3 regions of the Amycolatopsis sp. WQ 127309 genome follow, and region 3 is predicted to be linked to each of the others. Evidence: riboswitches for the same ligand, from Rfam matches in the RefSeq annotation. Region 3 holds a riboswitch; each other region holds the start of a gene.
What was found. Region 3 has a riboswitch for thiamine pyrophosphate ahead of MUY22_RS05115 (thiamine ABC transporter substrate binding subunit). Riboswitches for the same ligand answer to the same signal wherever they lie in the genome.
Positions count from the first base shown of each region.

Region 1 (10,200 bases), 570 kb from region 3:
CAAGGCCTACTCGAGGGCGAGTTGGGTGTGGGTGTTCGGCCAGTACGTGCTGCGCGTCGTCGTCTACGGCCTGCTGTGGTGGTCCGGCCAGGTGATCGCGCTCGGCGTGGCCCGCACGGTGCTGTCGTGGCCGCTGGTCGCGCTGACCGTCGCGGTCAGTGGCTGGGTGCTCTACCGCGCGTTGCCGCCGGAGCACCCGGGCCTGCGCTTGACCCCCGAAACCCGGCCGGAGGACGTACCCGGGGCATAAGGCGGCCCCCGGCGAGGGGGGAGGGTCCGGGGGCCACTGCCTACGGTACCCGGACTACCCGGGTTCAGTCGACGTTTTCACGTCTTCGCGCCGCGTTTTGCTCATTTTCGCAGGAGCGCGGGTCTCGGTGCCCCCTCGCCGAAGGCGTCGACGGCGGCCAGCCAGGCCGCCCCGAGCACCCCATCGGAGCTGGTCAGCACCTCGAGACCGGTCAATCCACGCCGCACGAGCGCCCCGACCGGGCTGCTCCCGGTGAGCACCGAACCGACGAGGACGACCGGGGTCGACTCGCCGGGCTCGCGCGCGGCGAGGGCGTTCGCGACCAGTAGCCCGGCCCCGCGGGCCACGATTTCGCCCGCCGCGGGCTCGCCGGCGTCGTGCGCCGCGCTCACCAAGGGGGCGAACCGGGCCAGCCGCACCGGCGCCTCCGCGTTGGCGTTCGTGATCAACGCCCGGGACGCGGCGAGCCGCTCGGCGTCGGTCCGGACGTCCACACCGGACGGTCCGAGCGCTTCGGCGAGCACCGCCGAGGGGAGGCCGTCGAGTGACAACCCGCGCCCGAGTGCCTCCAAAGTGGACCGGACGGCTTCGCGGCCGAGCCAGAACGCCGACCCCTCGTCACCGAGCAGCCAGCCGTAACCGCCCGCGGTGCCGGCCAGCCGCCGCTTGCGGATCCGGCCCGCGATCGAGCCGGTGCCGGCGACGAGCACGGTCCCGTCCGGCGCGGCGGTCGCGGACGCGTACGCCACTTCGGCGTCGGCGACCGTGCGCACGACGCCGGTGAGCCCGATCCGGGTCCACGCCGCGTCGAACACGGCCGCGATCGCCGGGTCGCTCAGCTTGCTGACCCCGGCCATGCCGACGACGCACGCGCGCACGCCGCCGGGGTCGCGCCCGCCGAGGGCCGCGGTGATCGCGTCGGCGATCCGGCCCGCGGCCACCTCGGGCGCGTGCGCGTTGGGGTTGGCGCCGCCGCCGCGCCCGGTACCCAGCACGACGCCGGCGGCGTCGACCAGTGCGGCCCTGGTCGACGTGCCGCCGGCGTCCACGCCGACAGCGAAGGTCACCGGGTCTTGGTCACCTTCAGCAGGCCGCGCGGGCTGTCCGGGTCGCCGCCGCGGGCCAGCGACAGGCCGAGCGCGAGCCGCTGGAGCGGCAGGATCTCCAGGATCGGCGCCAGCTCCTCGACGGTCGGCGCGACGTCGATGCGCAGCGCCGCGGGCACCTCGGAGGCGGCCGAGCCGACGGCGAGGACGTCCGCGCCGCGCTTGCCGACGGCCTCGAGGACCTCGTGCATCGCCTGGCCGCCGTGCCCGGCGCTGGTCACCGCGAGCACGGCGGTCTCGCCGTTGACCGCCGCGACCGGGCCGTGCAGCAGGTCCGCGCCGCTGTACGCGCGGGCGGCGAGGTAGCTGGTCTCGGCCAGCTTGAGCGCGCCTTCGAGCGCGGACGCGTAGGAGTAACCGCGGCCGGTCGTGAGGACGCGGTCCACGAAGCGGTAGCGGTCGACCGCGCGCTGGACGCCCTCGACGGAGCCGTCGAGGGTCTGCTGGGCCAGCTCGCCGATCTTCTCGGCGTCGGCCGCCTTGCCGCCGCGCACCGCGTCGATCAGCAGGTACAGCGCCATCAGGGTGGCGGAGTACGTCTTGGTCGCGGCGACGGCCGTCTCGACACCGGCGCCGATGTCGATGCCGAGCTCCGACGCCGCGCGCAGCGGTGACTCGGGCGTGTTGGTGACGGACACGGTCAGCGCGCCCTGGCGCCGGGCCGTCTCGGTCACCTCGATCAGGTCAGGTGAGCCACCGCTCTGGCTGACCGTGACGAACAGCACGTCCCGCAAATCGGGCCGCGCGCCGTACAGCGTCGCCGTGGACGGTGAGACAAGACCAGCCGGAAGGCCGAGCATTACCTCGATCAGGTACTTCGCATACAACGCTGCGTGGTCACTCGATCCACGCGCGGCGAGCAAAGCGAAGCGCGGGGGGCGTTGTGAGATCTTTTCCGCCACCCCGGCGATTTCCGCCTGACGCTCGACCAGTCCGGCCAAGACGTCCGGCTGCTGGGCGATCTCCGCGGCCATGTGCTCGCCGGGCCGTTGTTCGGTCATCATTTTCCTCTCCACCTCCGGCATTATGTACCGGACTCAGGCGGCGTCGGTCAGGTCTAGACCAATCTTAGTGGGGCGGCGCGTTTGGGGAAAAGGGTACGTTTCTTACGGGGACGTGGCGTGTTATGAGGGAAGACATAGGGAGTCGGGCATGTTGGACACCACCACCGCGGGCGAGGCGGGTGCCGTCGCCGGGATGCGCGGTCAGCGAGAGCCCAAGTACTGGGCACTGAAACAGCACCTGCTGGACCTGCTCGACGTGCTGCCGCCCGGGTCGCCGATCCCGACGGAACGCGCGCTCGCCGGGGAGTTCACGGTCTCCCGCACCACCGTGCGCCAGGCGCTGGCCGACCTCACCGCCGAGGGCCGGCTGCACCGTGTGCAGGGAAAAGGCACCTTTGCGGCCGAGCCGAAGCTCGCCCAGCGGCTGCAGTTGTCCTCCTACACCGAGGACATGCGCAAGCAGGGCCTGAAGCCGTCGTCCAAGCTCCTGGAAGTCGAGGAGCTCCCGGTCGAGGGCGATCTGGCGAAACTGCTCGGAATCCGGACGGGCGCGAAAATTCTTCGCCTTCGACGGCTTCGACTGGCGGATTCCCAGCCGATGGCACTGGAGACGACGCACCTGCCGCTGGGCCGCTTCCGCGGTTTGCGCAAGCACGTCTCGGCGGGCGCGTCGTTGTACGCCGTTCTGCGTGAGCACTACGGCGTCGAACTGGAACGCGCGGAGGAGACGATCGAGACGTCGCTCGCCGGGCCGCAGGAAGCGGAGATGCTCGGGGCGGACGTCGGCATGCCGGTGCTGATGCTGACGCGGCACTCGTTCGCCACCGATGGCAAGCCGGTGGAGTTCGCCCGCGCGATCTACCGGGGGGACCGCTACAAGTTCGTCACGACGCTGATGCCGTAGGGCCAGGTTGACGGGGGTCTTCGGGCACGGTGGAGTGTGCTGGTGACAGCCACCGAAGACACCGGGATCCGGTGGGGGACGCACGCCGCGCGCGGCGTGCTCGCCACGACCATCCTCGGCTCCGGCATGGCGATGCTCGACGGCACGATCGTCAACGTCGCCCTGCCCCGCATCGGCACCGAGCTGGGGGCGTCCGTCGCCGGGCTCCAGTGGATCCTCGACGGCTACATGCTGGCGCTCGCCGCGCTCATCCTGGTCGCCGGCTCGCTCGGCGACCGGTACGGCCGGCGCCGCATGTACCTCATCGGCGTCGTCTGGTTCGGCGTCGCGTCCGGGCTGTGCGCCGCCGCGACGTCGACCGAGATGCTCGTCGCGACGCGCATCCTGCAGGGCATCGGCGGCGCGCTCCTGACGCCCGGATCACTGGCGATCCTCCAGTCGTCCTTCGCGCACGACGCGCGCGCCCGCGCGATCGGCGCGTGGTCCGGCCTCGGCGGCATCGCGGCCGCCGCCGGGCCGCTGCTCGGCGGGCTGCTGGTCCAGCTGTGGTCGTGGCGGCTGGCGTTCCTGATCAACGTGCCGATCGCGGTCGCCGTCGTCTTCATGGCGCGCAAGTTCGTGCCCGAGTCGCGGGACGAGGAAGCGACCGGGCACCCGGACTTCGGCGCCGCCGCGCTCGGCGCGATCGGCCTCGCCGGGATCACCGGCGCGCTGGTCGAGGCGCCGGGACGCGGCATCGGCGACCCGATCGTGCTGGTCGCGGGCGTGCTGGGGATCGCGGGGCTGGCCGCGTTCGTGTTCGTCCAGCACCGCTCGCGGGAGCCGCTGGTGCCGCCGTCGCTGTTCCGCGACCGGACGTTCACCCTGTCCAACGCGCTGACCTTCGCCATGTACGCGGCACTCGGCGGCGTGCTGATGCTGATGGTCATGCAGCTGCAGGTCTCGCTCGGCTACTCGCCGACCGCGGCCGGCCTGTCCGGGCTGCCGCTCACGGTGATCATGCTGCTGCTCTCGGGCCGCTCGGGCGCGCTCGCGCAGCGCATCGGCCCGCGGACGCAGCTGGTGGTCGGGCCGATCGTCGTCGGCATCGGGATGCTGCTGATGCTGCGCATCGCGCCCGGCGCGTCCTACCTCGGGGCCGTGCTGCCCGCGGTCGTCGTGTTCGGGCTGGGCCTGGCGACCGTGGTGGCCCCGGTGACCGCGACGGTGCTCGCCGCGGCCCCGGACCGCTACGCCGGCGTCGCGTCGGGCGTCAACAACGCGATCGCCCGCTCCGGCGGCCTGCTGGCGGTGGCGGTGCTGCCCGCCGCGGCCGGGCTGACCGGCGAGGCGTACAACGACCCGGTCGCGCTGACCGCGGGCTGGCGGACGGCGTTGATCATCTGCGCGGTCCTGGCCATCGCCGGCGGGCTGATCGCGCTCGGCATCCACAACGGCGTCCTCGCGCCGCCCACCCCCGCGCCCGCGCCGCCGGCCGCGCCTCCGGTCGCCGACGAGTCGCCCCACCTGGGCGAGTGCTTCAGCTGCGGCGTCGAGGGCCCGCCGACACACGTGCGCCGAGGGGCCCCGGCCGCCGGCTCCTGACGGGGCCCATGCGGGCCGAGCGGGTCAGGCCAGGATCTCCGCGAACAGCGCCGGGTCGATGTTGCCGCCGGAGACGATCGCCACCGTGCGGCCGGTGGGCAGCTCGGCCGCGTGGTGCAGGTAGGCCGCCGTCGTCACCGCGCCGCTGGGCTCGGCGACCAGGCGGGCCTTGTGCGCCAGCGTCCGGACGGCGTCGCGGATCTCGTCCTCGGTGACCGTCACCATGGCGTCGACGACCTTCGTGAGGTGCGCGAAGGTCAGCTCGGACGGCTGCGCGCGCAGGCCGTCGGCGATCGTGCGAGCGCGGTCGGCCATCGGCCAGTCGACCTGGCGGCCCAGCCGCAGGCCCTCGGTCGTGTCACCGGCCAGCACGGGCTCGACGCCGATGACCCGCGCCCGCGGGCAGCGCGCCTTGATCGCGGTGCCGACGCCGGCGGCGAGCCCGCCGCCGCTGACCGGCACCAGCACGACGTCGACGTCCGGCAGGTCTTCGGCGATCTCCAGGCCCGCGGTGCCCTGCCCGGCGATGATCGCCGCGTGGTCGTAGGGCGGGACGAGGGTCAGCCCGCGTTCGGCGGCCAGTTCGTGCGCTTTGGCCTCGTGTTCGCCGATCGGCACCTCGATCACCTCGGCGCCGTACGAGCGGGTGGCCTCGACCTTGATCCGCGGTGCGACGTCCGGCACGACGATCACCGCGGGCACGCCGTACTGCCGCGCCGCGTACGCGACGGCCTGCGCGTGGTTGCCGCTCGAGTAGGCGATGACGCCGCGGGCGCGCGTCGCGTCGTCGAGGGTGCCGATCGCGTTGAACGCGCCGCGCACCTTGAACGCGCCGATCGGTTGCAGGCTCTCGGGTTTGAGCCACAAGGACCCGCGCGGGTCCCACGTCTGGAGCAACAGCGGCGTGCGCACGGCGACACCTTCGACGCGCTTCGCGGCCGCCTCGATGTCGGAGATCGTGACCAGTTCCATGTGCCGAGTATGTCAAGAAACCGTTCGGTTTACACTGTCCATAGTGGACGGTCAACGTGGCGCTCCTCACGCCGCGGCAACGCAGGGAGTTTCCCGCGCGCCTTACACGTTGGACAGGGGAGAAGACTTACTACCGGATCGGGATCATGAGCAAGGAGAACGCAGCGACTTCCGAAACGAAGGAAGCAAAGTCAGGACTGCGCATCGCGCAGGTGATGGCGGCGGCGCTCGCGGCGGTGACGGCGGCGCTGCTGGGGTCGACGCTCGGCGTGGCGGGCACGGTGGCCGGCGCGGGCGTGGCGAGCGTGATCACCACGGTCGGCGGCGAGGTGTACCTGCGCTCACTGCAGCGCACGCGCGCGGCCGCGTCGAAGGCCCGCCAGTTGGCGACGTCGGGGATCCGCCGCCGAGGTGGCGCCGAGGTGCCCTTGGCCGAGCAACCCACGGTCCGGCTGAAGCGCCCGGACGACCTGCCCACGGACGGTCCGGACGACGAGCCGGGCAGGCTGCGCAAACTGCGCTGGCCGCTGATCATCGGCACGAGCGTGGTGGCGTTCGCGGTGGCGATCCTGGCGATGGTCAGCGTGGACGCGGCCACGGGCGGCAAGGTGGCGGGCGGCACGGGAGCGGGCATCGGCAAGATCTTCGGCAGCGGCTCGGGCCCCTCGACCCCGACCCCGTCGACGACGCCCTCGACCTCGACGAACGACACCCAGGACTCACCGACGGACACGTCGCCGACGACGACCCAGTCGAACACCCCACCGACGACCTCGTCGGACACGCCGACCACAACCCCGACAACGCCGAGTACGACGTCGCAGAAGCCGACAACCTCGGCGGCACCCCCGACCAGCCAGGGCGCGGCGTCCACCCCGACCCCGTAAAGCCGTGAAGGACTCCTTACCGGCCATAAGAGCCGGTAAGGAGTCCTTCACGGACTTCAGGGTCAGAGCAGGTGGGAGCGCAGTTCGCGGGCTGCCGCAGCCGGGTCCTCCGCCTCCGTGATCGCCCGGACCACCACGATCCGCGACGCTCCCGCCGCCAGGACCTCCGGCAACCTCGGGACGTCGATGCCGCCGATGGCGAACCACGGCCGGGACACCGCGGCGGCGGCCGTGGAACGGACCAGGTCCAGGCCCGGTGCCGAGCGGCCCGGCTTGGTCGGCGTCGGCCAGCAGGGGCCTGTGCAGAAGTAGTCCACACCCGGCTCGGAAGCAGCGGCCGCAGCCTGGTCAAGAGAGTGTGTCGAGCGGCCGATCACCACGTCGTCGCCCACGATGCGGCGGGCCAGGGGGACCGGGATGTCGTCCTGGCCCAGGTGGAGGACGTCCGCGCCGACCGCCAGGGCCACGTCCGCCCGGTCGTTCACCGAGAGCAGCGCTCCGTGGCGCTCGCACGCCTCCGCCAGCACCTCCAGCGCCGCGATCTCGCCCGCGGCTTCCAAGGCGCCGGTCTTGTCCCGGAGCTGGATGATGTCGACGCCGCCGGACAGGGCCGCGTCGGCGAACGCGGCGAGGTCGCCGCGGGTCGTCCGGGCGTCCGTGCACAGGTACAGGCGCGCGGTGTCGAGGCGGGCGCGGATCTTGTCACCGGAGAGGGCGGGCATAGCGGCGACCGTACCTGGCCGGTTACCGGTCCGGCCAAAAGCAGGCCGGCCTCGAGCGGTACGTGCCGTTGCCACGAAAGCCATCCGGCCGTGACTGTGGTTGGACTGGTAACGAACGGCACAGTAGGGTGACGGAGTCCGCACGGGAGCCCGAGGCACGGGCTGAGAGGGAGCTGCCGCTCCGACCGTGGAACCTGATCCGGGTCATGCCGGCGCAGGGAGCGTGATCCCATGACGAACACCGTGGCCGTGGTCGGTGCCGGCGTGATCGGCCTGTCCGCGGCGTGGCGCGCGGCCGCGAACGGTCACGCGGTCACCGTCCACGACCCCGAACCCGTGCGCGGTGGCGCGTCCTGGCTGGCCGGCGGCATGCTCGCCCCGGTCACCGAGGCCTGGCCGGGCGAGGAAGACGTCCTCGCCCTCGGCGAAGAGTCCCTCCGCCGCTGGCCCGGCTTCGCGGCCGACCTCAAGCAAGAGGGCGTCGATCCCGGCTTGGCCGAGCACGGGACGCTGGTCGTCGCCTTCGACAGCGCCGACGCCGGGTACCTCGACATCCTCGCCGGCCACCTGCAGTCCCTCGGCCGCGCGGCCGAACGCCTCACCGGGCGCGCGGCCAAGCGGCTCGAACCCGGCGTCGGATCCGTCCGAAGTGGACTCCACGTGCCCGGCGACCTGGCCGTGGACAACCGGAAACTGCTCAACGCGCTGTACGCGGCCTGCGTCAACCACCAAGTCCGGTTCGTCCGCGAACGCGTCGAAACGATCCCGGACGCCGACGCCGTCGTGCTCGCCGCCGGCGCCTGGACCGGGCGGCTGCACCCGAAACTGGCCGACGCCGTCCGCCCGCTCAAGGGCGAGATCCTCCGCCTCAAACCGCGCCGTGGCTGCCTGCCGCCGCCGACGCGGACCGTCCGCGCCGTGGTCGAAGGCCGGCCGATCTACCTCGTCCCGCGCGGCGACCAGGAGCTCGTCCTCGGCGCGACGCAGTACGAAGCGGGCTTCGACCAGGCCGTCACCGCGCGCGGCGTCCGCGAGCTGATCGAGGGCGCCGAGCGCGTCTTCCCGGCGATCACCGAGTACGAGCTGGTCGAGACGGCCGCGGGCCTGCGCGCCGGCAGCCGTGACGCGCTGCCGTACCTCGGCGTCCTGGACGACGGCGTCTACGCCGCGACCGGGCACCACCGCAACGGCCTGCTGCTGGCCCCCGTGACCGCGGCCGCCGTGGTCGCCTGGCTCGAAGGTGAGAAGCCGCCCGAAGGCGTCGAAGCGGCTTCACCCGCCCGCCTGCACCAGAAGGAGCACGTGTGATGGAGATCAAGCTCAACGGCAAGTGGACGGAGTTCCCGGACGACGCCACCGTCGCCGACGTCCTCGACGCCGCCGGCGGGCAGCGGCCCGGGATCGCCGTCGCGGTCGACGGCGTGGTCGTCCGCCGCGGCGACTGGGCGGCCACCGCCGTCCCCAAGGGCGCGGCGCTCGACGTGCTCACCGCCGTCCAGGGAGGCTGAAGTGGACGAAGCACCGCTCGTCATCGGCACGCACAAGCTGTCGTCACGGCTGATCATCGGCACCGGCGGCGCGGCGAACCTCGCTGTGCTCGAACGGGCGCTGGTCGCGTCCGGCACCGAGCTGACGACCGTCGCCATGCGCCGCGCCGACGCCGAGGGCGGCTCCGGCGTCCTGGAACTGCTCCGGCGCCTCGGGATCGAGCTGCTGCCGAACACCGCGGGCTGCCGCACGGCCGCCGAGGCCGTGCTCACCGCGCGGCTGGCGCGCGAGGCGCTCGGTACCGATCTGATCAAGCTCGAAGTCCACGCGGACGACCGGACGCTGCTGCCGGACCCCGTCGAAACCCTCGACGCGGCCGAGCAGCTGGCCGCCGACGGGTTCACCGTGTTCGTCTACACGAACGACGACCCGGTGCTCGCGCTGCGGCTGGAGGAGGCCGGCTGCGCCGCCGTGATGCCGCTGGGCGCGCCGATCGGCACCGGCCTCGGGATCCGGAATCCGCACAACATCGAGCTGATCGTCTCGCGAGCGAGCGTCCCGGTGATCCTCGACGCCGGAATCGGCACCGCGTCGGACGCCACCCTGGCGATGGAGCTGGGCTGCGACGCCGTCCTGCTGTCCACCGCGGTCACCCGGGCCAGTGATCCCGAGCGGATGGCCGCGGCGATGCGGTCGGCCGTCGTCGCCGGACGGCTGGCCCGCGGCGCGGGACGGGTGCCGCAGCGCTTCTGGGCGCAGGCGTCGAGCCCGCCGCGGTGAACCGGAGCGCCTTAACACCGAACCTGCACCGCCAACCCGTAAGGTAGACGGAACTTTCCGGCGCACCCGCGCACGGGTGAGGGCAGAAGGAGCCAGCCGTGACCACATCGGTTCAGGACACCTCGGGCAGGTTGTACCTCGCCGTGGGAAGGCTGTCCCGGTCACTGCGCCAGGCCGGTGTGCCGGGCCCCGGCCACGGCGCGATCTCCGCGCTCGCGACGCTGGTCCACGCCGGCCAGCTGCGCCTCGGCGACCTCGCGGCCAAGGAGGGCGTCGCGGCGGCGACCATGTCGCGGATCATCGCGTCCCTGGTCGAGGCCGGGTACGTCAGCCGCGAGTCCGACCCGGTCGACCGGCGGGCGTGGCTGGCGAAGGCCACCGAAGAGGGCGAGCGGCTCGTGTCCGGCGTCCGGTCGACGCGCGTCCAGGAGCTGAACCGGCGGCTCGACAAGCTGTCGCCGGAGCACCGCGAGGCGCTGACCACGGCACTCCCGGCGCTCGAA
Region 1 is NZ_CP095481.1:1,790,680-1,800,879, reverse strand. It holds gene MUY22_RS08005 (DUF3159 domain-containing protein) at 1-250, shown strand, start outside; gene MUY22_RS08000 (N-acetylglucosamine kinase) at 352-1,317, opposite strand; gene MUY22_RS07995 (SIS domain-containing protein) at 1,314-2,360, opposite strand; gene MUY22_RS07990 (GntR family transcriptional regulator) at 2,509-3,264, shown strand; gene MUY22_RS07985 (MFS transporter) at 3,307-4,848, shown strand; gene MUY22_RS07980 (threonine/serine dehydratase) at 4,873-5,820, opposite strand; gene MUY22_RS07975 (hypothetical protein) at 5,967-6,707, shown strand; gene thiE (thiamine phosphate synthase) at 6,770-7,429, opposite strand; TPP riboswitch at 7,562-7,667, shown strand; gene thiO (glycine oxidase ThiO) at 7,661-8,737, shown strand; gene thiS (sulfur carrier protein ThiS) at 8,737-8,937, shown strand; gene MUY22_RS07955 (thiazole synthase) at 8,939-9,697, shown strand; gene MUY22_RS07950 (MarR family winged helix-turn-helix transcriptional regulator) at 9,796-10,200, shown strand, end outside.
Region 1: it holds a riboswitch for thiamine pyrophosphate, as region 3 does, so the genes downstream of both, thiO (glycine oxidase ThiO) here and MUY22_RS05115 (thiamine ABC transporter substrate binding subunit) in region 3, are expected to answer to the same signal.

Region 2 (10,200 bases), 560 kb from region 3:
GGGCGAGGGCTGGTGGTCGTCGCAGTGGATCGTGTGGGCGTGGACGATCGCCATCGCGGCCCTGCTGATCAGCCGCATCCCGACGCTGTCGCTGAAGACGGTCAAGGCCCCGGCGAAGGCGATCGCGCCGCTGCTGATCGGCGTCGCCCTGCTGGCGGCGGCGATCATCCAGTTCCCGCTGGTCGCGCTGCTCGTCGCGATGGTGCTGTACCTGGCGCACATCCCGTACTCGGTCTACCGCAGCCGCTGGCTGGCCGCGCACCCCGAGGCCTGGACGGTCCCGCCGCGCGAGCGCCGGGCCATCCGCCGCGCGCGGTCCCAGCGCCGCCTGGGCCTGCGTCCCCCGCTGCGCAGGCGCGTAGCGGGCGCGGCGATGCGCGCGGTCCGCCTCCCCCGCAACGGCGAGTACGTCCGCACCCCCCGCGACACCTCCCCCAACGGCAACCGCGACGGCCAACGCCGCCGCTCCTGGCGCCAGATAGGCCTACGCCGCAAGTAACCGGTCGACCCCCAATCACGCGAGATACGTGCCCAATCACGCGAGATACGTGCCCAATCACGCGAGATACGTGCTCAATCACGTGAGTTGCGCGCCCAGTCACGCGAGATCCGCCCTCCGGCGACGCGAGCCGGTTGTCCGGTACCGCGATTGCGTGTGATCAGAGGGTCGACACGCGTGATCGGGGGGACGACACGATGACGGCGGGATATCACCCCCGCTCGGCCGCGTGGGAGCGCTCCGCATCGCTAGGGTGAACGGCGTGAGCCACCCCCAGATCACGCTGACCGTCCGGCACACGCCGTCCGCGCTGGACACCCGCCGCGGCGTCGTCCGGCTGCACCCCGAAGTCCTCGACGCGCTGGGCCTGCGGGCCTGGGACGCGGTGCACCTGACCGGCGCCCGCGTCAGCGCCGCGCTCGCGGCGCCCGCCGACGAGACCGGCGTGCCGGGGGTGCTGCTCACCGACGACGTCACGATGTCGAACCTCGGCGTCACCGAAGGCGCCGAGGTCGTCGTCGCACCCGCCGACGTGTCGGCCGCGCGGACGGTGACGGTCGCGGGGTCGCGGCTGGCCAGCTCGTCGGTCAGCCCGCACGTGCTGCGGCTGGCGCTGATCGGCAAGGTCCTGACCATCGGCGACGCGGTTTCCCTGCTGCCGCAGGACCTCGCGCCGCAGCCGGGGTCGGACCCGGCCGGCCTGCGCGGCCAGCTGTCGCGGGCCATCGGCGCGACCTGGACGAACGAGCTGCTGACCGTCACGGCGACCGAGCCCGCGGGCACCGTCGCGGTTGGACCGTCCACTGTGGTCGTCTGGCGCGACGGCGCCCGGCCCGCCGCCGAACCCGCCGCGCCGCGGACGGCGACCGCGCTCGTCCGCACCACCGCCGTCACCGCGGCCGAGGAGTGGATCGACGCCGAAATCGTCGAAGACGAGGTCGAGGTCGCGGAGACCACCGAGCCGGCCGTGGCGGTGGCCGACCTGATCGGCGGCGAAGCGGCCGCGCGCAAGCTGTCCGAGTGGTTCGACCTGGCCTTCCACCGGCCCGAGCTGCTCGCGAAGCTGGGCGCGCCGGCCCACCTCGGCGTGCTGCTGTCCGGCCCGGAGGGCGTCGGCAAGGCGACGCTCGTGCGGTCGGTGGCGCAGGCCGAGAACGTCAAGGTCGTGCCGGTGGCCGCGCCCAACCTCGCCGTGCTGGACCCGAACGTCGCGGTGGCGCGGCTGCGCGAGGCGATCCGCGCCGCGTCCGGCCCGACCGTGCTGCTGATCACCGACGTCGACGCGCTGCTGCCCGCGACCACGCCGCCGCCGGTGGCCACAGTCGTGCTGGAGGAGCTGCGCGCGGCCCTGCGCCGCGACCGCCTCGCCGTGGTCGCGACGACGGCCCGCGCCGAGTCGGCCGACCCGCGGCTGCGGGCCGCCGACCTGCTGGACCGCGAGCTGGGCCTGGCCCTGCCGGACGCGAAGACCCGCCGTGAGCTGCTGAACGTCCTGCTCCGCGACGTCCCGCTGGAGCCGGGCATCGACTGCGGCGCGCTCGCCGAGCGGACGCCGGGGTTCGTCGCGGCGGACCTCATCGCGCTGCGGCGGGACGCGGCGCTGCGGGCCGCGCTGCGCCAGCGGGAAGAGGACGAGCCGCGCGTCTCGCAGCAGGACCTGGTGGACGCGCTGGCGACCGTCCGGCCGGTCTCGATGTCCACTTCGGACAACCTGGCCACCGGCGGGCTGACGCTGGACGACGTCGGGAACATGGTCGACGTCAAGCAGTCCCTCACCGAGGCCGTGCTGTGGCCGCTGCGGTACCCGGACTCGTTCGCCCGGCTCGGCGTCGAACCGCCGCGCGGCGTGCTGCTCTACGGGCCGCCCGGTGGCGGCAAGACGTTCCTGGTCCGGGCGCTGGCCGGCACCGGCGCGCTCAACGTGTTCGCCGTCAAGGGCGCCGAGCTGATGGACAAGTGGGTCGGCGAGTCGGAGCGCGCGGTGCGGGAGCTGTTCCGCCGCGCCGCCGAGGCCGCGCCGTCGCTGATCTTCCTGGACGAGATCGATGCGCTGGCCCCGCGCCGCGGCCAGTCGTCGGACTCCGGCGTCGCCGACCGCGTGGTCGCGGCGCTGCTGACCGAGCTCGACGGTGTCGAGCCGATGCGCGAGGTCGTCGTGCTCGGCGCGACGAACCGGCCCGAGCTGGTCGACCCGGCGCTGCTGCGGCCGGGCCGGCTGGAGCGCCGCGTCTACGTGCCGCCGCCGGACGCCGAAGCCCGCACGGCGATCCTGACCGCGACCTCGAAGAACACCCCGCTGGCCTCCGATGTGGACCTGGCCGCGGTGGCGTCCACTCTGGACGGTTACTCGGCGGCCGACTGTGCGGCGCTGATCCGCGAAGCGGCGCTGACGGCGATGCGCGAGTCGCTGGAAGCCCACGAAGTCACCGCGGCCCACCTCGAAACGGCCCGCAAGACGGTCCGGCCGAGCCTGGACCCGGGCCAGCTCGCGGCCCTGGAGGCCTACGCCCACGCCCAGGCCGGGGACTGAAGCCGGAACTCGCGTGATCCGGCCCGGATCCCACGTGATCGGGGCCGGAACTCGTGAGTTCCGGCCCCGATCACGCGAGTTACGTGCTCAAGCACGCGAGTTACGGGTCAGCTGCCCTTGTGGCCCGACTCGTATTCCTTCGTCACGATGATGATCACGCCCGGGCTGGCGCTCTCTATCCCGGGGAAGCGAGGCTCGGCCTTGATCTGGAACTCCTGCGCGAGCTGTTTCGCCGCGGCTTCCTCGTCGGTGCCCGGGCGGTAGAACGCCGTGGTCACCGGGATCGTGCCCTGCGAGTAGTTGCCGACCTCGTTGACGGTCCAGCCGTCACCGCGGAAGTCGCTCGCGGCCCGCTCGGCGAGGTCCTTGATCAGGGAGTTGTTGAAGACCCGGACGGTCACCCACTTGTTGCCCGTCTGCTGGTCGCCGGGCTGACCCGGCTGCCCGGACGTCGGCTGCCCCGGTGTGGGCTGGCCGGGCGTCGGCGACGACGGCGTGGGTGACGTCGGAGGGGTCGTGGACGACGGCGGCGGTGTCGACGGCGAGGTCGGCGGCGACGTCCCGCCCGGCGGCGTGCCGGGCTGGGAGCTGGGCGTACCGCTCGGCCCGGCTTCGTTCGAACCGCCACCACTCAACGCGGAGATCCCGCCGATCACGGCGGCGACGATCGCCACGCCGATCAGCACGACGCCCGCGGCCTTCATCGGCCGGGACATTCCCGAAAACACGCTCATTTCAGCTCGATCCCCAGTCGCCTGGCCCCACGCTTGCGCTGGCGGGCGGCGCGCGTCTTGCGCAGCCGCTTCACCAGCATCGGGTCGGCTTCGATCGCCTCCGGCTTCTCCAGCAGCTTGTTCAGCAGCTGGTAGTAGCGCGTGCTGGAGACTTCGAAGCGCTCACGGATGGCGTTCTCCTTCGCACCGGCATGTCGCCACCACTGGCGCTCGAAAGCGAGGATCTCGACCTCGCGTTCGGTCAGGCCGGGTACGGGCTTCGGCGGCGACGGCTGCGGCTCAGCCATCGACTCCGCGGCGTCCATCCGAGTCCCTCTCAATCGGGCGACATGGTGATCCAGACCAACCTCTTCCGCGGGCGTCATTCAACCACGGATCAACACGCCGACGTGGGCATCGACATCGGCGCGTCACGGTCTGATGCAGGTCTACCAGAAGGGTCCGACTAAACTGCCCGCTCGTGACCGTCCACGCCATCCGGATCGCCGGCGACCCCGTGCTGCACCACCCGACTCGGGAGATCACCGAGTTCGACGAGAAGCTGCGCGTCCTCACCGACGACATGTTCGAGACGATGTACGAAGCCGAGGGTGTCGGCCTAGCGGCCAACCAGATCGGCCTCGACCTGCGGGTGTTCGTCTACGACTGCCCGGACGACGAGGGCGTGCGCCACAAGGGCGTCGTCGTCAACCCGAAGCTCGAGACGTCGGCGATCCCGGAGACCATGCCGGACCCGGACGACGACTGGGAGGGCTGCCTCTCGGCGCCCGGCGAGTCGTACCCGACGGGCCGCGCGTCGTGGGCGAAGGTGACCGGCTCCGACATCGAAGGCAACCCGATCGAGGTCGAGGGCACCGGCTACTTCGCGCGCTGCCTGCAGCACGAGACCGACCACCTCGACGGCTACATCTACCTCGACCGGCTCGTCGGGCGCCACGCCCGCGCCGCGAAGAAGATGCTGAAGTCCAACAAGTGGGGCGTCCCGGGCCTGTCGTGGCTCCCGCCACGCACCCCGGAAGACGACGGCGCCGTCATCTGACCTCCCGTACTCCGTAAAGCCGTGAAGGCCTCCTTACCGGCTCTTATGGCCGGTAAGGAGGCCTTCACGGCTTTTGGCGAACCTCAGCAGCCGAGGAAGTGGCAGCGGACTACTCGCGGGGTTTCGAGCACAGCGCCCGCCTTGACGTCCTGGGCCAGGCGGACGTACTGCGCGTGCGTCCAGGCCAGCGGCGTCGCCGAGTTGTTCGGCGTGCCGGCCGGGAACCCCGTCTGGCCCGACGGCGGGTTCTCGTCCCACACCTGCTCCGGCATGGTCTCCGCCGAGCTGCTCACCCGGCCGAGGTCACGCAGCCGCCGCGCGGCCGAAGCCGGCTGGCCCAGCGTGAGTTCGTATTCGCCGCGTTCGCCGGCCAGCAGCGGCCACAGCCGGCCGAACGTCGTGCGGCTCTCGGCCGGGAACGTGTAGTCCCACGGTGAGCCGTCGGCCTGCTCGCCGTAGCCGTCCTTCGTGTAGCGGTGCCAGAACTGGCCGGTCGGCGTGGTGAACGAGATCTCCTTGTCGGTGACGCGCACGCTGTTGACGATCACCGGGTCGTCGGCGCGGTAGATGCCGAGGCGCACCAGGTCGAGGAACCCGGCGTCGGTGACCGCGCGCTGGTCCATCGTCACGCTGGAGTTGCCGAGGTTGTACGTCGTTCCGGCGTTGGCGTTGCCGTCCTTGGTGAGCCGGACGAAGTACGGGTCCTTCGACAGCGGCCCGTTCGTGGTGATCGTCTGCTTCGGCAGGTCGGCCTTGAACTTGTCCGCCGCGGCGAGGTACCTCTTGGCGTCGGCGGCCGCGCCGTTGTGCGAGGCGATGTCCGCGGCGCAGACGAGCCCGGCGATCACCGAGGCGATGGTCGACGGGGACCAGCCGTCCTGCTCCTCCCAGCGTTCCTGCTGCGTCCACGGCGCCGCCTGGCCGTCAGGACCCTTGTAGGACAACAGGAAGTCGGCCGCCTTGCGCACGCCGGGCCAGACGTCGTTGCGCCCGAGCTGCTGAGCGAGCACGATCGGGAAAGCGGTTTCGTCGAGCTGGACCGACGTCCAGTACGGCACGCCGTCGACCCGGCTGTTCTGCGGCATGTGCCCGTCGGCCTGCTGCTGCGTGCCGAACATGTAGGTCACCGCGCGGCTCGCGGCCGCCGTGTCGCCGCCGGCGGCCAGGCCGGTCGCGATCTGGTAGAGGTCGCGCGGCCAGACCAGGTGGTAGGTGCCGGACGGCGACCACTCCGGGTCGTTGTTCCCGAACCGCCACGGCATGCTCGGCGACGCGATGAACGCGCCCGGGTGGTGCTTGTCCTCGCTCGCGGCCAGCGTCAGCATCGACGCCTTGTAGAGGTCGCGCTCGCTGTCGGTCTTCAGCGACGACGGCGGTTTGCTCACCCCGCGCAGGTACTGCTCCCAGCCGCGGTCGTAGGCGCGGGTGATGGCACCGAAACCGCGTCGCTGGGACGCCTGCGCGTTGCCGAGCGCGTCGGCCGCCTTCGCGCCCATGCCGAGTGCGAGGGTGACGTGCCGGCTGCGCACGCCGTCGGCCGCGGTCTGCCCGGTGAGCAGGACGTTGCCCTTCGCCGCGCTGTCGTAGGTGGTGAGCTTGAACGTCTTCGCGAGCTGGGTGCCGCCGTCGGACGCGCCCGCGTAACCGACGCTCGTGCGCGTGAAGCCGGGCTTCGCGGTGAGGGCGGCGGCGTTGGTGGCGTCCGACGCGGTGAGCGCGTCACCCTTGCGCGCGGCCGAGTCGTCGGAGCCGTCGTTGGTCAGGTCCGGGTCGGCGACCGCGTAGAGCTGGTACGGCCGCCCGGTGAGCGACTGGAAGTCGACGTCCACCAGCACGGTCGTCGCGGCCGGGTCGGTGACGTAGGTTTTGCGCAGCCGCCACCGGTGCTGGTCGTCGGTGACGGTCTGCTCGTAGGTCAAACTGTCGTCGTCGGTCCGCCGGACCTGCTGCGACTTGGCCGTGTTGTCGGCGACGGCGAAGCTGCGCCCGTCGGTGACGACGAAGTCCATCGAGCGGACGCTGGGCGTGGACAGGTCCGGGTAGTAGACCTCGGACATTTGCCCGCCCTGGAGCGTGAACCAGACGTTGCTGCCGCGATCGTGGGCCGTGCCGAAGCCGGTCTTGTTCGCGGGTAGCCAGCTGGGATGGGCGCCGGGGGCGCCGGGAGCCGTCCCCTGGGCCGCCGCGGTCGCCGGTATGAGTCCGGTGACCAGCAGCCCGGCGAGTGCCGGAACCATGAGTTTGCGCATATCAACCCCACAGTGATGTCGCTTCTGCACCGTTACAGAAGCGACAGGCAGTGTCTCGCCGATTCTTCACGGGCGCATGGTCCGAACCGGTGAACCACTGACCGTCACTGGTCCGGTCACGCCGCCGGTTCACCAGCAGCGAACGGACTTCCGGCCGTTCGCGGCGCACACTTGATGTACCTGCAACGGTGTAATCGAGGTACTCCATGGACGAGGCGATGGACGCCTACTCGCGCGCGGTCAGCACGGTCGCCAAGACCGTCACCCCGCACGTCGCCGGGGTTCAGCTCGGGCGCGGCAGCGGCTCCGCGGTCGTCTTCGCCGATGACGGCTACCTGCTGACCAACGCCCACGTCGTCGACGGCGAACGCCACGGCGTCGCGACTTTCGCCGACGGCAGCGAAGCCCGCTTCGACGTCGTCGGGGCCGATCCGCTGTCCGATCTCGCCGTGCTGCGGGCGCGGGACGAGACGCCGTCCGCCGCCGTGCTCGGAGACGCCGACCACCTCGTCGTCGGGCAGCTCGTGGTGGCGATCGGCAGTCCGCTCGGGTTCTCCGGCTCGGTGACCGCCGGCGTCGTCAGCGCGCTCGGCCGGGCGCTCCCGGTGCGGCACGGGCGCGCCGGCCGGGTGATCGAGGACGTCATCCAGACCGACGCCGCGCTCAACCCGGGCAACTCCGGCGGCGCGCTCGCCGACTCCGCCTGCCGCGTCGTCGGGATCAACACCGCCGTCGCGGGCGTCGGGCTCGGGCTCGCCGTGCCGATCAACTCGACGACGCGCCGGATCATCGACACGCTCGTCGTCGAAGGCCGGGTGCGGCGGGCGTACCTCGGCGTCGTCGGCGTGCCCGCGCCGCTGCCCGACGACGTCGCCGAGCGCACCGGGCAGGAGGCCGGGCTGCGCGTGCGGGAAGTCGTCTCCGGCGGGCCCGCCGAGCGCGCCGGGCTGCGAACGGGTGATCTCGTGCTGACCGTCGGGCGCGCCCGGGTGTCGGACGCGCAGGGCATCCAGCGGCAGCTGTTCGCCGAAGTGATCGGCACCGCACTGCCGATCACCGTGCTGCGCAACGGAGCCATGGTCGACGTCTACGCCACACCGGCCGAACTGGTCGGGTGAGGTGAGCGGACTTGAGTCTGGCGCCCCGGCGTGGCATGGTCGGTGGCACAACACCACAACGCGGGAGCTCGCGCCATGGCGGGCTGAGAGGGTGACTGGGGATTTGTCCCGGGTGTCACCGACCGCATGAACCTGACCGGGTAATGCCGGCGTAGGGAGTGAAAGTCGTTGACAACGCTGGAGAACAAGGACGTCTCCGTCACGACCGGGCCCATCACGGGCTCGCACAAGATCTACCACCAGACCGAATCCGGACTCCGCGTTCCGGCCCGCCGGATCGACCTCTCGAACGGCGAACACTTCGACGTCTACGACACTTCGGGCCCGTACACGGATCCGGAAGCGAAGATCGACGTCCACAGTGGACTGCATCGGCTGCGGGCCGGCTGGGCCGACGGCCGGGAGCACAACACGCAGCTCGGGTGGGCCAGACAAGGCGTCGTCACCAGGGAAATGGAGTACATCGCGGCTCGCGAGCGCGTCGAACCGGAGTTCGTCCGCGCCGAGGTCGCGAGCGGCCGCGCGGTGATCCCGGTCAACCGGCGCCACCCCGAGTCCGAGCCGATGATCATCGGGAAGAACTTCCTGGTGAAGATCAACGCGAACATGGGCAACTCGGCCGTCTGGTCGTCGGTCGAGGAAGAAGTCGACAAGATGGTGTGGGCCACCCGCTGGGGCGCCGACACCATCATGGACCTCTCCACCGGCAAGCGGATCCACGAGACGCGCGAGTGGATCATCCGCAACTCACCGGTGCCGGTCGGCACCGTGCCGATCTACCAGGCGCTGGAAAAGGTCGACGGGGAGCCGGAAAAGCTGTCGTGGGAGGTCTACCGCGACACCATCGTCGAGCAGTGCGAGCAGGGCGTCGACTACGTCACGGTGCACGCCGGCGTGCTGCTGCGCTACATCCCGCTGACCGCGCGGCGCGTCACCGGCATCGTCAGCCGCGGCGGCTCGATCATGGCCGCGTGGTGCCTCGCGCACCACCAGGAGTCCTTCCTGTACACGCACTTCGAGGAACTCTGCGAGCTGCTGCGCCAGTACGACGTCACGTTCTCCCTGGGCGACGGCCTGCGCCCGGGCTCGATCGCCGACGCCAACGACCGCGCGCAGTTCGCCGAGCTGGAGACCCTTGGCGAGCTGACACACCTCGCGCGCTCGCACGACGTCCAGGTGATGATCGAGGGCCCCGGCCACGTGCCGATGCACAAGATCAAGGAGAACGTCGAGCTGGAGGAACGGCTCTGCGGCGAGGCGCCGTTCTACACCCTCGGCCCGCTCACGACGGACATCGCGCCGGCGTACGACCACATCACCTCCGCCATCGGCGCGGCGCAGATCGGCTGGTACGGCACGGCGATGCTGTGTTACGTCACGCCGAAGGAGCACCTCGGCCTGCCGAACCGCGACGACGTCAAGACCGGCGTGATCACGTACAAGATCGCCGCGCACGCCGCCGACCTGGCCAAGGGGCACCAGTACGCGCAGGAGTGGGACGACGAGCTGTCCAAGGCGCGCTTCGAGTTCCGCTGGAACGACCAGTTCAACCTGTCGCTCGACCCGGACACGGCGCGCGCGTTCCACGACGAGACCCTGCCCGCCGAGCCGGCCAAGACCGCGCACTTCTGCTCGATGTGCGGGCCGAAGTTCTGCTCGATGCGGATCACGCAGGACGTCCGCAAGTACGCCGAGGAGCACGGTCTGTCCACTGTGGAGGCCATCGAGGCCGGCATGGCTTCGAAGTCGGCGGAGTTCACCGAGTCCGGCGGCCAGGTCTACCTGCCCGTGGTGCAGCCGTGACTCCGCCCACCGCCCTCACCATCGCCGGATCCGACTCCGGCGGTGGTGCGGGCATCCAGGCGGACCTGCGCACGTTCTTCGCGCACGGTGTCCACGGCCTGGTCGCACTGACGGCCGTCACCGTGCAGAACTCCCTGGGCGTCCAGGGTTTCACCGAGATCCCGGCCGACGTCGTGGCCGCGCAGATCAAGGCCGTGGCGACGGACATGGGCGTGAACGCGGCCAAGA
Region 2 is NZ_CP095481.1:1,773,659-1,783,858, forward strand. It holds gene pssA (CDP-diacylglycerol--serine O-phosphatidyltransferase) at 1-499, shown strand, start outside; gene MUY22_RS07880 (AAA family ATPase) at 762-3,029, shown strand; gene MUY22_RS07885 (LytR C-terminal domain-containing protein) at 3,137-3,763, opposite strand; gene MUY22_RS07890 (DUF3263 domain-containing protein) at 3,760-4,068, opposite strand; gene MUY22_RS07895 (peptide deformylase) at 4,224-4,802, shown strand; gene MUY22_RS07900 (glycoside hydrolase family 15 protein) at 4,886-7,051, opposite strand; gene MUY22_RS07905 (S1C family serine protease) at 7,258-8,169, shown strand; TPP riboswitch at 8,220-8,344, shown strand; gene thiC (phosphomethylpyrimidine synthase ThiC) at 8,338-9,972, shown strand; gene thiD (bifunctional hydroxymethylpyrimidine kinase/phosphomethylpyrimidine kinase) at 9,969-10,200, shown strand, end outside.
Region 2: it holds a riboswitch for thiamine pyrophosphate, as region 3 does, so the genes downstream of both, thiC (phosphomethylpyrimidine synthase ThiC) here and MUY22_RS05115 (thiamine ABC transporter substrate binding subunit) in region 3, are expected to answer to the same signal.

Region 3 (10,200 bases):
AGCCATGACGGACCAGCCGCCCGAGGGCCTGCCCCGCTACCGCCTGCTCACCGGCCCGGACGACGCGAAGTTCTGCCACCGGGTGAGCGAAGCCCTGGAACTGGGCTATCGCTTACACGGCTCACCGGCAGCCACCTTCGACGGTGACCAGGTGATCGTGGCCCAGGCGTTGCTGTGGCGGGGCGAGCAGGGCTAGCCGCTGTTCGCGACAGGTTCCGGCCCCGCCGGATCGGCGCGCCGCAGGTACATCCCGGCGTAGGAGCACCACGGCGTCCACTGGCGGGCCCGGTCCGCGAGGTCCGTGATGCCGAGCGCCGTCGCCCCGCGCTGCAACGCGGCGTCGTCGGTCAGCAGGACGTCCGGCGCGCCGAGGACCCGCATCAGCACGTAGTCCGCCGTCCACGCGTCGATCCCCGGGCACGCGAGCAGCTCCGCCCGCAGATCCGCCGCGTCGCGGCCGACGTGCACGTCCAGCCGGCCCTCGGCCAGCGCCGCCGCGACGCCCCGCACCGACGGCGGTCCCGCCGTCGCGATCCGGGCCGCCGTCGGGAACAACCTCGTCACTCCCGCTTCGCCGGGTACCTCCTCGCCGAGGGCGGCCGGTAGACCCCGGCCGAGCAGGGAACGCAGCAGCAGCTCCTCGCCGTCGACCGCGCCCGGGACGCGGATTCCCGGCACCGCCTCGACGATCGACGCCAGCGCGGGGTCGGCGCCGAGGACGCGCGTGACCGCCGCCGGGTCGGCGTCGAGGTCCAGCAGCCTGCGGACCCGGCTGACCGCGCTGCTCAGATCGCGCAGGTCGGCGAGGTGCAGCTCGCAACGCACGTGGTCCGGCTCCGGCGTCAGCCGCACGACGCCGGTGCCGTGCGCGAGGCGCAGCGTGCGGGTGTACGTGCCGTCGGTGACGTCCTCGACGCCCGGCACCGCCTGGTCCGCGAAGAAGCGAAGCAGCCCGAAGGCGTCGAAGGGTGGTCTGAACGGCAGTCGCAGGCTGAGCCGCGTTCCGCCTACGTCTCCCTGACGTCTACGCCGCGAAGCAGCGAAGGCGCGAAGCTGCGAAGGCGTTGTCGCGAACACTTCGCGGATCGTCTCGTTGAACTGCCGCACGCTGGAGAAGCCCGCCGCGAACGCGACGTCGGTCAGCGGCAGCTCGGACATCTCGATGAGCAGCCGCGCCGAATGCGCGCGGTGCGCCCGGGCGAGCGCGAGCGGGCCGGCGCCCAGTTCGGCGGTGAGCACGCGGCCCAGCTGACGCTCGGAGTAGCCGAGCCGCCGTGCGAGACCCGGCACGCCTTCGCGTTCGACCGTCCCGTCGGAGATCAGGCGCATCGCCCGCGCCGCCAGGTCGGCGCGCAGGTTCCAGTCCGGCGACCCGGGCACGGCGTCGGGGAAGCAGCGGCGGCAGGCGCGGAAGCCGTTGGCCTGCGCGGCCGCCGACGTCGGGTAGAAGCGGACGTTCTGCTCCTTCGGCGTCGACGCCGGGCACGACGGGCGGCAGTAGATGCCGGTGGTGCGGACCGCCATGATGAACTGGCCGTCGAACCGCGGGTCGCGGGCGGTGACGACGCGGTAGCAGCGCTCGGCGTCGCGCCAGAGCGCCGGGGCCTCGGCGACCGCCGTGTTCGGAACCATGAATCCCACCCTGCCAGCAGGTCAGCGCCGCGGCTGGCGGGAATCCGACACGGCGTTCGGCCTGGTCGCGAGCCCTGGCGGCCGCCGCGGACCGGCCACGTAGACTTCGGGGTCGTGAGCCTCACCCTCGGTATCGTCGGTCTGCCCAACGTCGGCAAGTCCACCCTGTTCAACGCGCTGACCCGCAACGACGTGCTCGCCGCGAACTACCCGTTCGCGACGATCGAGCCGAACGTCGGCGTGGTCCCGCTGCCGGACCCGCGGCTGGACAAGCTCGCCGAGCTGTTCAAGTCGGAGAAGATCGTGCCGGCAGTGGTGTCCTTTGTGGACATCGCGGGCATCGTGAAGGGGGCCTCCGAGGGCGCCGGGCTGGGCAACAAGTTCCTCGCGAACATCCGTGAGGCCAACGCGATCTGCCAGGTCATCCGCGTGTTCGACGACCCGGACGTGATCCACGTCGACGGCAAGATCGACCCGCTGAGCGACATCGAGACGATCAACACCGAGCTGATCCTGGCCGACCTGCAGACGCTCGAGAAGGCCGTCTGGCGCCTGGAGAAGGAAGCGCGGACCAAGAAGGAAGCGAAGCCCGCGCTCGAGGCTGCGCAGAAGGCGAAGGAGATCCTCGACAGCGGTCGCACTCTCTTCTCCGCGCAGAAGGACGTCGACCTCGAACTGCTTCGCGAGCACAGCCTCCTGACGACGAAGCCGTTCCTGTACGTCTTCAACGCCGACGAAGGCGTCCTTACCGACGAAGCCCGCCGCGAGGAGCTGACGAAGCTGGTCGCGCCGGCCGACGCGGTGTTCCTCGACGCGAAGGTCGAGCAGGAGCTGCTGGAACTGGACGACGAGGAGTCCGTGCGCGAGCTGCTCGAGTCGGTCGGGCAGCCGGAGCCGGGCCTGTACTCGCTGGCCCGCGCCGGGTTCCACACGCTCGGCCTGCAGACGTACCTGACCGCGGGCCCCAAGGAGTCGCGCGCCTGGACCATCCCGCAGGGCGCGACCGCCCCGCAGGCCGCCGGCGTCATCCACACGGATTTCGAGCGTGGCTTTATCAAGGCGGAGATCGTCTCGTACGCCGACCTGATGGACGCCGGCTCGATGGCGGCGGCGCGGGCCGCGGGCAAGGTCCGCATGGAGGGCAAGGACTACACCATGGCGGACGGCGACGTGGTGGAGTTCCGCTTCAACGTCTAGATCCGTGTCGGCCCCACGCCGCAGGTTGGCCGGGTGATGAGCGACCTGGCTGCCGTCCTCGAGGAGCACCTCGCCGCGCCGTTTCCGTCGGCGGTCAGGCGAGGTGAGGTTTACGGGTCCGTGTGCGCCGTGATGATCGACGCCGACATCTGCGGATGGGCGAGCCGGGCGGGATCACTGCCGCCGGGCGCGCGGATGTCCTTCGCGCGTGCCGCGGGCGGGCTGAGGTCGTCGCTGGCGGAGTTCCCCGCTGCGGGGCGGCCGTACTACGAGCGCCTGCTGGTCATCGCCGACCTCGCGCTGGCCGAGTAGCGGCTTGTTGCTGGTTGTTACTTTCATTGGACGCAGGATATACTGCGTTCAATGAAAGCTTCGCCGAGCTTGCTGCCCCTGCTGCGTTCGCGCATGCAGGGTGAGCTGCTCGCGCTCGTGCTCCTGCACCCGGATCGCGAGTACAGCATCACCGAGCTCGCCGAGGCCTGTGGTGTCACGCCCACCGCCGTTCTGCGTGAAGTCGAGCGGCTGACCGGTGGCGGGATCCTGGAAGACCGGCGGGTGGGCCGCAGCCGGCTCGTCAAGGCGCGTACCGACACCCCGCTCTACCCGCCCCTGAGCGAGCTCATCGCCGTCACCTTCGGGCCGTTGCCGCTGCTCGCCGAGGCCCTGTCCGGGCTGGCCGGCGTGCGTGAGGCCTACATCTACGGCTCCTGGGCCGCGCGCTACAACGGTGAACCCGGTCTTCCGCCCGGCGACGTCGATGTCCTCGTGGTCGGGTCGCCCGATCCGGACGCGCTCTTCGACTCGGCGGAACAGGTGTCGCGGCGGCTGGGGCGCGAGGTCAACGTCCACCGGGTCTCGCCCGAGTCGTGGGCGGCGAGCACCACCGATCCGTTCCTCACCAGCGTGCGTGAGCGTCCGCTGGTGAAACTCAGCCAGGAGACCTGATGCCGCAGTGGAACCAAGGCCGTGAACGGATCGACGCGTTCCTCGCGCGCGGCGCCATCGAGCACGTTCCGGCGTCGCGGGAGGCGGCCGAGGCCGAGCTCGTCAGGGCCCGTACGCACCTCGCGTCGGCGCGGCAGCTGCAGGACACGGATCCGGAAGGCGCCTACACGCTGGCCTACGACAGCGCACGGCGCGCGCTGGCCGCCGTCCTGCAGAACCAGGGGCTGCGGGTGACGAGCCGAGGTGGGCACGTCACCGTCTACGAGGCGGTCCTCGCGCAGCTGGATCCGCCGATGGGGCCGGTTTTGCGGCCCTTCAACCGGATGCGGGTCCGGCGCAACGAAGTCGCCTACCGGTCTTCGGAGGCGCCCTCGGTGACCGCGGAGGACGTGACGGCCGACGTGGCGAAGGTCGAGGCCCTCATCGAGGTCGCCGAGAAGGCGATCCCGAACATGCCACGCTATTGACCGCGGGACGCCGGCCGCTCACCCCGCGCGAGAGAGCGGTCCTGGACCTGCTGCTGGCGACGGACTTTCCCGGTGCCGCGGCCCTTCGCGCCCAGGCGCGCACGGCCGAGGTGACCGGCCGCTGCCCGTGCGGCTGTCCCACGATCGACCTCGCCGTCGACGAAACCGTGACGGTGGCCGACGTCGGGAGCCGGGTCGCCGTGGACGTCGACGTGGCGGACGGCGGGCTCATCCTGTTCGTCGACGAAGGCCGCTTGTCCGGCCTCGAATACTGGAGCGTGGCCGACGAGACGCCCGTCGAGTTCCCGCCGCCGGAAGAAATCCGGGTAGTGACAGCACCAGGTGAGGGCTCCGGAGTTCTGCCACCCTCGGAACCGTGAGCGTCTACGTCATCTCCGAGGTCGAGATCCTCGATGAAACCGCGGCCCAGCGCTACCGCGAACTCGCCCAAGCGTCGATCACGGGGTATCAAGGGCGCTACCTCGCGAGGGGCGCGACACCCACCGTTCTCGAAGGGGTCTGCGACAAGCGCGTCGTCCTCGTCGAGTTCCCGGACCGTGAGACGGCCGAACGCTGGTACGCCTCCGCCGAGTACGCCGAAGCGCTCGAGCTGAGCAAGACCGCGCTGCGACGGCGGTTGCTGCTCGTCGACGGCGTGGCCTAACGTCGGCCGGGTGGAGCCGCTGACCGCTGATCTCTTCGCGCCGCAATGCCCGTCGGCCGACACGCCGTTCCGGATCGGGGACAAGTGGGGCGGCATGGTCGTCGTCTGCCTCAAGGACGGGCCGCGCCGCTTCTCCGAGCTGCGCGTGCCGCTCCGGAACGTCAGCCCGAAGGTGCTCACCGAGACGCTGCGGTCCCTGGAGCGCGACGGGATGATCACCCGCAAGACCTACGACGAGAACCCGCCGCGCGTCGAGTACACGCTGACGGACCTGGGCCGGACCCTGTTCGAGCCCATGGACCGCTGCCGCGAGTGGGCGGAGAAGTACCTGCCGAGCCTGCGAGAAGCCCGGCAGGCCTACGACCGGGCGGACTAGCCGAGGAGGCCCATCAGCGCGATCGTGATCAGCACGACGGCGGTCGCGAGGGCGTTGATCCAGGCGCGCTGGGTGGCGGTCAGGGCGGCGGTGGCGGGGGTGCTGTTCATGGCGTTTTCCCTACGAGCGGGCCGATGCTTCCGCGGGTTCAGCGCGTTGACCATGCCGAGTGTTAGCAGCTGTGACGAAGCTCACCCGATCATGTCGCTGACCAGCGGAAACGGCACTCAGCCGTCCGAGTGACGGTGACTGCGGACGGTGAACCAGAGCACCCCGCCGGCCGCGGCCACCATCGTCGCGAATGCCACTGTGCCCACTACGATCGCCTGCGTCATATCTGCCTCTCGGTGCGAAGTCCTTTACCGAGAGACGCCGAACGCGGGCTTTCGTGCACTCAGAGTAGCCGGGATCACAGTCCGTCGAGGGTCTCGTTGATCTGCTTGGCCAGCGCGAAGTCCTTTTTCGTCAGCCCACCTGCCGAATGCGTGCTGAGGTGGAAGGTCAGCGTGCGCCAGCGGATGTCGATGTCCGGGTGGTGATCGGCGGCCTCGGCCAGCACCGCGACGCGGTCCACCACCTCGATCGCCTTCGGGAAGCTCGGCAGCTCCACCTCGCGCCGGATGACCTTGTCGTGCCGGACCCACCCGGAGAGCAGGGCCCGGTCGGCCTCGTCGTCGCTCAAGATTTCCGTCATGGCTCCATCGTCCAACGTCCTGGACTAAGGTGCACGGTTGCCACGGGAGTCCGGTGAGCCGGGCTGAGAGGCGGGGTGACCCGCGACCGTTAGCACCTGATCCCGGATCATGCCGGCGAAGGGAGGGCTTTCCCTCCTCGTCCGGCGAAGTGCAGGAGGGTAGATGAAACGCAGTGCTGTTCGCGCCGCGACGGCCATCGCCGTCGTCAGCGTCGTCACAGCGGCGTGTTCGCTGTCGGACGGGTCCGGTGACGCGAAGCAGACGCCCACCGTCACCCTGGTGACGCACGACTCCTTCCTGGCGCCGCAGGAGGTGCTCGACGCCTTCCAGCAGCAGTCGGGCATCAAGATCTCCGTGCTCAAGCAGGGCGACGCCGGCTCGCTGACCAACAAGCTCGTGCTCACCAAGGCGAACCCGGTCGGCGACGTCGCGTACGGCGTCGACTCGACCTTCGCCTCGCGCGCGCTCGCCGAGGGCGTCTTCGAGCCCTACACCAGCCCGGAAGCCGACCGCGGGCCGCAGCGCTACGCCGTCGACCCGGAGCACCGGCTCTCGGCGGTCGACGTCGGCGACGTCTGCGTCAACGTCGACACGAACTACTTCACGGCCAAGGGGATCCCGGCGCCGGAGTCGTACGACGACCTGGCCGACCCGAAGTACAAGGACCTGCTGGTCGCCGAGGACCCGGCGACGGCGTCGCCCGGGCTCGCGTTCCTGCTCGGCACCGTCGCGAAGTACGGCGAGGCCGGCTGGAAGGACTACTGGACCAAGCTGAAGGCCAACGGCCTCAAGGTGGTCAGCGGCTGGGAAGAGGCCTACACGAAGGAGTTCTCGGGCTCGTCCGGCAAGGGGCCGCGGCCGATCGTCGTCTCGTACGCGTCGTCGCCGGCCGCCGAGGTGGGCGACGACGGGAAGCCGCGGACGAAGGCGCTGCTCGACACCTGTTACCGGCAGGTCGAGTACGCCGGGGTGCTGGCAGGCGGCAAGCAGGAGGAGAACGCGCGCAAGGTCGTCGACTTCCTGCTTTCGCAGCAGTTCCAGGCGACCGTGGCGGCCAACATGTACGTCTACCCGGCGCGCCAGGGCGTCGACCTGCCGGCGGGCTGGGCGCAGGTCGCGCCGCTGCCGCAGAAGCCGCAGGCGCTGACCGCGGACCAGGTGCAGGCCGGGCGTGAGAAGTGGATCGGCGAATGGCGCACGCTCGTGCAGTCGTAGCGCCACCCAGGACCGCACGCGGCATCGGCCTGGCGCTGCTCGGGCTGGCCCCGATCGGTTTCCTGGTGGTCTTCTTCGCCTGGCCGGTGCTGGCGATCATCGGCCGCGGGTTCGCCGCGGGCGGGCTCGACGTCGTGCTGGGCGACCCGCAGACCTGGCGGCTGGCCGGCTTCACGGTGGCCACCGCCGCGGGCTCGACGGTCGTCGCGGTGCTGGCCGGGCTGCCGGTGGCGTTCCTGCTTTCCCGGGTGCGGCTGCCCGGCGTCGGCCTGGCGCGGACGCTGGTGCTCGTGCCGTTCGTGCTGCCGACCGTGGTGGTCGGGCTGGCGTTCCGGGCGCTCTGGCCGGACGGCGGCGTGCTGCCGATCGTGCTGGCCAACGCGTTCTTCAACGTCGCCGTCGTCGCGCGGACCGTCGCCGGGCTCTGGGCGCGGCTGGACTCGCGGACGTCCGACGCCGCGCGGGCGCTCGGCGCGTCACCGTGGCGGGCGTTCCGGTCGGTGACGCTGCCGGCGCTGGCGCCCGCGATCGCGTCCGCCGCGGCTGTCGTATTTCTGTTCTGCGCCACCAGTTTCGGCGTCGTGCTGATCCTCGGCGGCGCGCGGTACCGGACCCTGGAAACCGAGATCTACCTCCGGACGGTCGACCTGCTCGACCTCTCCGGCGCGTCGGCGCTTTCGCTGATCCAGTTCGCCGCGGTCGTCGCGGCGCTGGTCGTCGGCGGGCTGGCGCGGCGGCGCAAGGAAGGCGCCAGGATCGGTTCCGGCGCCGCGCGACGCCCTCGCGGCGGCGAATGGTGGGTCGTCGGCGCGGCGGGCGTCGTGCTGGCGCTGCTGCTGACGCCGATCGTCGCGCTGCTCGCGGAGTCGGTGTCCACTTCGGACGGCTGGAGCCTCGCGGGGTACCGGGCGCTCGCGGGCACCGGCGAGAAGGGCGCGTTGCAGGTGTCCGGCTGGGACGCCGCGCTGAACTCGCTGAAGGTGGCGATCGACGCGACGTTGCTGGCGCTGGTCGTCGGCGTGCTCGCGTCGGTGGTGCTGGTGGCGCTGCGCCGGTCGCCGGCGCGGGCCGCGCGCGGGCTCGGCGAGACGCTCGACGCCGCGTTGATGCTGCCGCTCGGGGTGTCCGCGGTGACCGTCGGGTTCGGGTACCTCGTGACGCTCGACGCGCTGCCCGGCGACCTGCGGACGTCGCCCTACCTGGTGCCGCTCGCGCAGGCGCTGGTGATCATCCCGCTGATCGTGCGGATGGTGCTGCCGGTGCTGCGTTCGGTCGACGTCCGGCTGCGGCAGGCCGCGTCGACGCTCGGCGCGAGCCCGCTGCGGGTCTGGCGGGAGATCGACCTGCCGCTGACGCTGCGGCCGCTGGTCGCGGCGGCGGGGTTCGGGTTCGTCGTGGCGCTCGGCGAGTTCGGCGCGACGAGCTTCCTGGCGCGGCCGACGTCGCCGACGCTGCCGGTCGCGATCGCGTCGCTGATGGGGCGCCCGGGGGAGCTGAACAACCAGATGGCGTACGCCGCGTGCGCGTTGCTGATGCTCGTGACGGTGCTGGCGGTCGCGCTGATCGACCGGCTCGGCCGCGGTCGGGTGGGAGAGTTCTGATGGCGCTTTCGGTGCGGGACCTGACCATCCACTATGGATCGTTCGCGGCGGTGCGCGACGCCCGGCTCGACATCGCCGACGGCGAGGTGCTGGCGCTGCTCGGCCCGTCCGGCTCGGGCAAGTCGACGCTGCTGCGCGCGATCACCGGGCTGGAGCCGTCGGCCCGCGGCACGGTCAGCTGGGACGGCGAGGACCTCGGCGCGGTCCCGGTGCACCGCCGCGGCTTCGGCTTGGTGTTCCAGGACGGCCAGCTGTTCGGCCACCGCGACGTCGCCGCGAACATCGCGTTCGGCCTGCGGATGCACGGCGTGCCGCGGGCTGCGTGGGCGGGGCGCGTCGCCGAGCTGCTGGAACTGGTCGGGCTGTCCGGCTTCGAACGGCGCCGGGTGACGGAGCTGTCGGGTGGCCAGGCGCAGCGGGTGGCACTGGCCCGCGCTTTGGCACCGGAGCCGAGGCTGCTGTTGCTGGACGAGCCACTGTCCGGTTTGGACGCCGGGTTGCGCGAGCAGCTGGCCATCGATCTGGCGGACCTGTTGCGGCGCAGCAAGATCACGGCGTTGCTGGTGACGCACGACCAGGAGGAGGCGTTCACCCTGGCCGACCGGGTCGCGGTGCTCGACGCCGGCGAGGTCCGCCAGGAGGGCGCGGTCCGGCGCGTGTGGCGCAACCCGCTGGACGACGACGTGGCGCGTTTCCTGGGAGTGACGTCGTTCGTCGAGGGGCTCGCGACGGGCGGCGTGGTCCGGACCCCGCTGGGCGACGTGCCGGCGCCGGACGCCGCCGACGGCCCGGTGCGGCTGGGGTTGCGCCCGCACGCGCTGCGAGTGGCCGGCTCGGGTGTCGCGGGTGAGGTGGTGGCGGCGGTCCACCGCCGCGAGCACGTGCGGCTGGTGGTCCGGCTGGCGGAGTCCACTGTGGACGCGGTCGCCCCGGCGGCGACGGACTTCCGGGCGGGGGACGAAGTCCGGCTGGAGCTGGACCCGGACGGCGTAGCGCTGGTCGGCTAGCGGCTTTGGCTCTCGGTATGAAACTCGGCCTTGCGTCGAGCGAGGTAGGCGGGCCAGTCGGCCTTCGCCGCGATCACGTCCGTGATGGACAGCTTGATGACGGCGCAACCGGAGAGGGAGCACGCTCTGGGATGGGTGGCGTCGATCAGCGAGATGCCGCCGATCTCGTCGCCGTCATCGATGTAGGTGCACAGCACGGGGTGGAAAGAACAGTCCTCGTAGATGTCACCCGGCCGGATCTCCCCGGGCTGGTCCGTGGTCATGACGGGAGTATGGGTGCCGAGGGTGCCCTCAGGTCAAGTCCATTGGCTTGACCCGAGGGCCCCTGCCGGGCAACCTCAGCCGTCGCGGGTGGACAACCGTGCGTAGGCCAGCGACAGCCCGATCACGATGTAGCACCC
Region 3 is NZ_CP095481.1:1,215,983-1,226,182, reverse strand. It holds gene MUY22_RS05165 (DUF1737 domain-containing protein) at 5-196, shown strand; gene MUY22_RS05160 (DNA-3-methyladenine glycosylase 2 family protein) at 193-1,632, opposite strand; gene ychF (redox-regulated ATPase YchF) at 1,747-2,829, shown strand; gene MUY22_RS05150 (hypothetical protein) at 2,866-3,141, shown strand; gene MUY22_RS05145 (ArsR family transcriptional regulator) at 3,193-3,774, shown strand; gene MUY22_RS05140 (hypothetical protein) at 3,774-4,241, shown strand; gene MUY22_RS05135 (hypothetical protein) at 4,238-4,621, shown strand; gene MUY22_RS05130 (DUF1330 domain-containing protein) at 4,618-4,905, shown strand; gene MUY22_RS05125 (helix-turn-helix domain-containing protein) at 4,916-5,281, shown strand; gene MUY22_RS05120 (4a-hydroxytetrahydrobiopterin dehydratase) at 5,691-5,975, opposite strand; TPP riboswitch at 6,008-6,117, shown strand; gene MUY22_RS05115 (thiamine ABC transporter substrate binding subunit) at 6,139-7,191, shown strand; gene MUY22_RS05110 (ABC transporter permease) at 7,167-8,792, shown strand; gene MUY22_RS05105 (ABC transporter ATP-binding protein) at 8,792-9,799, shown strand; gene MUY22_RS05100 (hypothetical protein) at 9,796-10,062, opposite strand; gene MUY22_RS05095 (ABC transporter permease) at 10,138-10,200, opposite strand, start outside.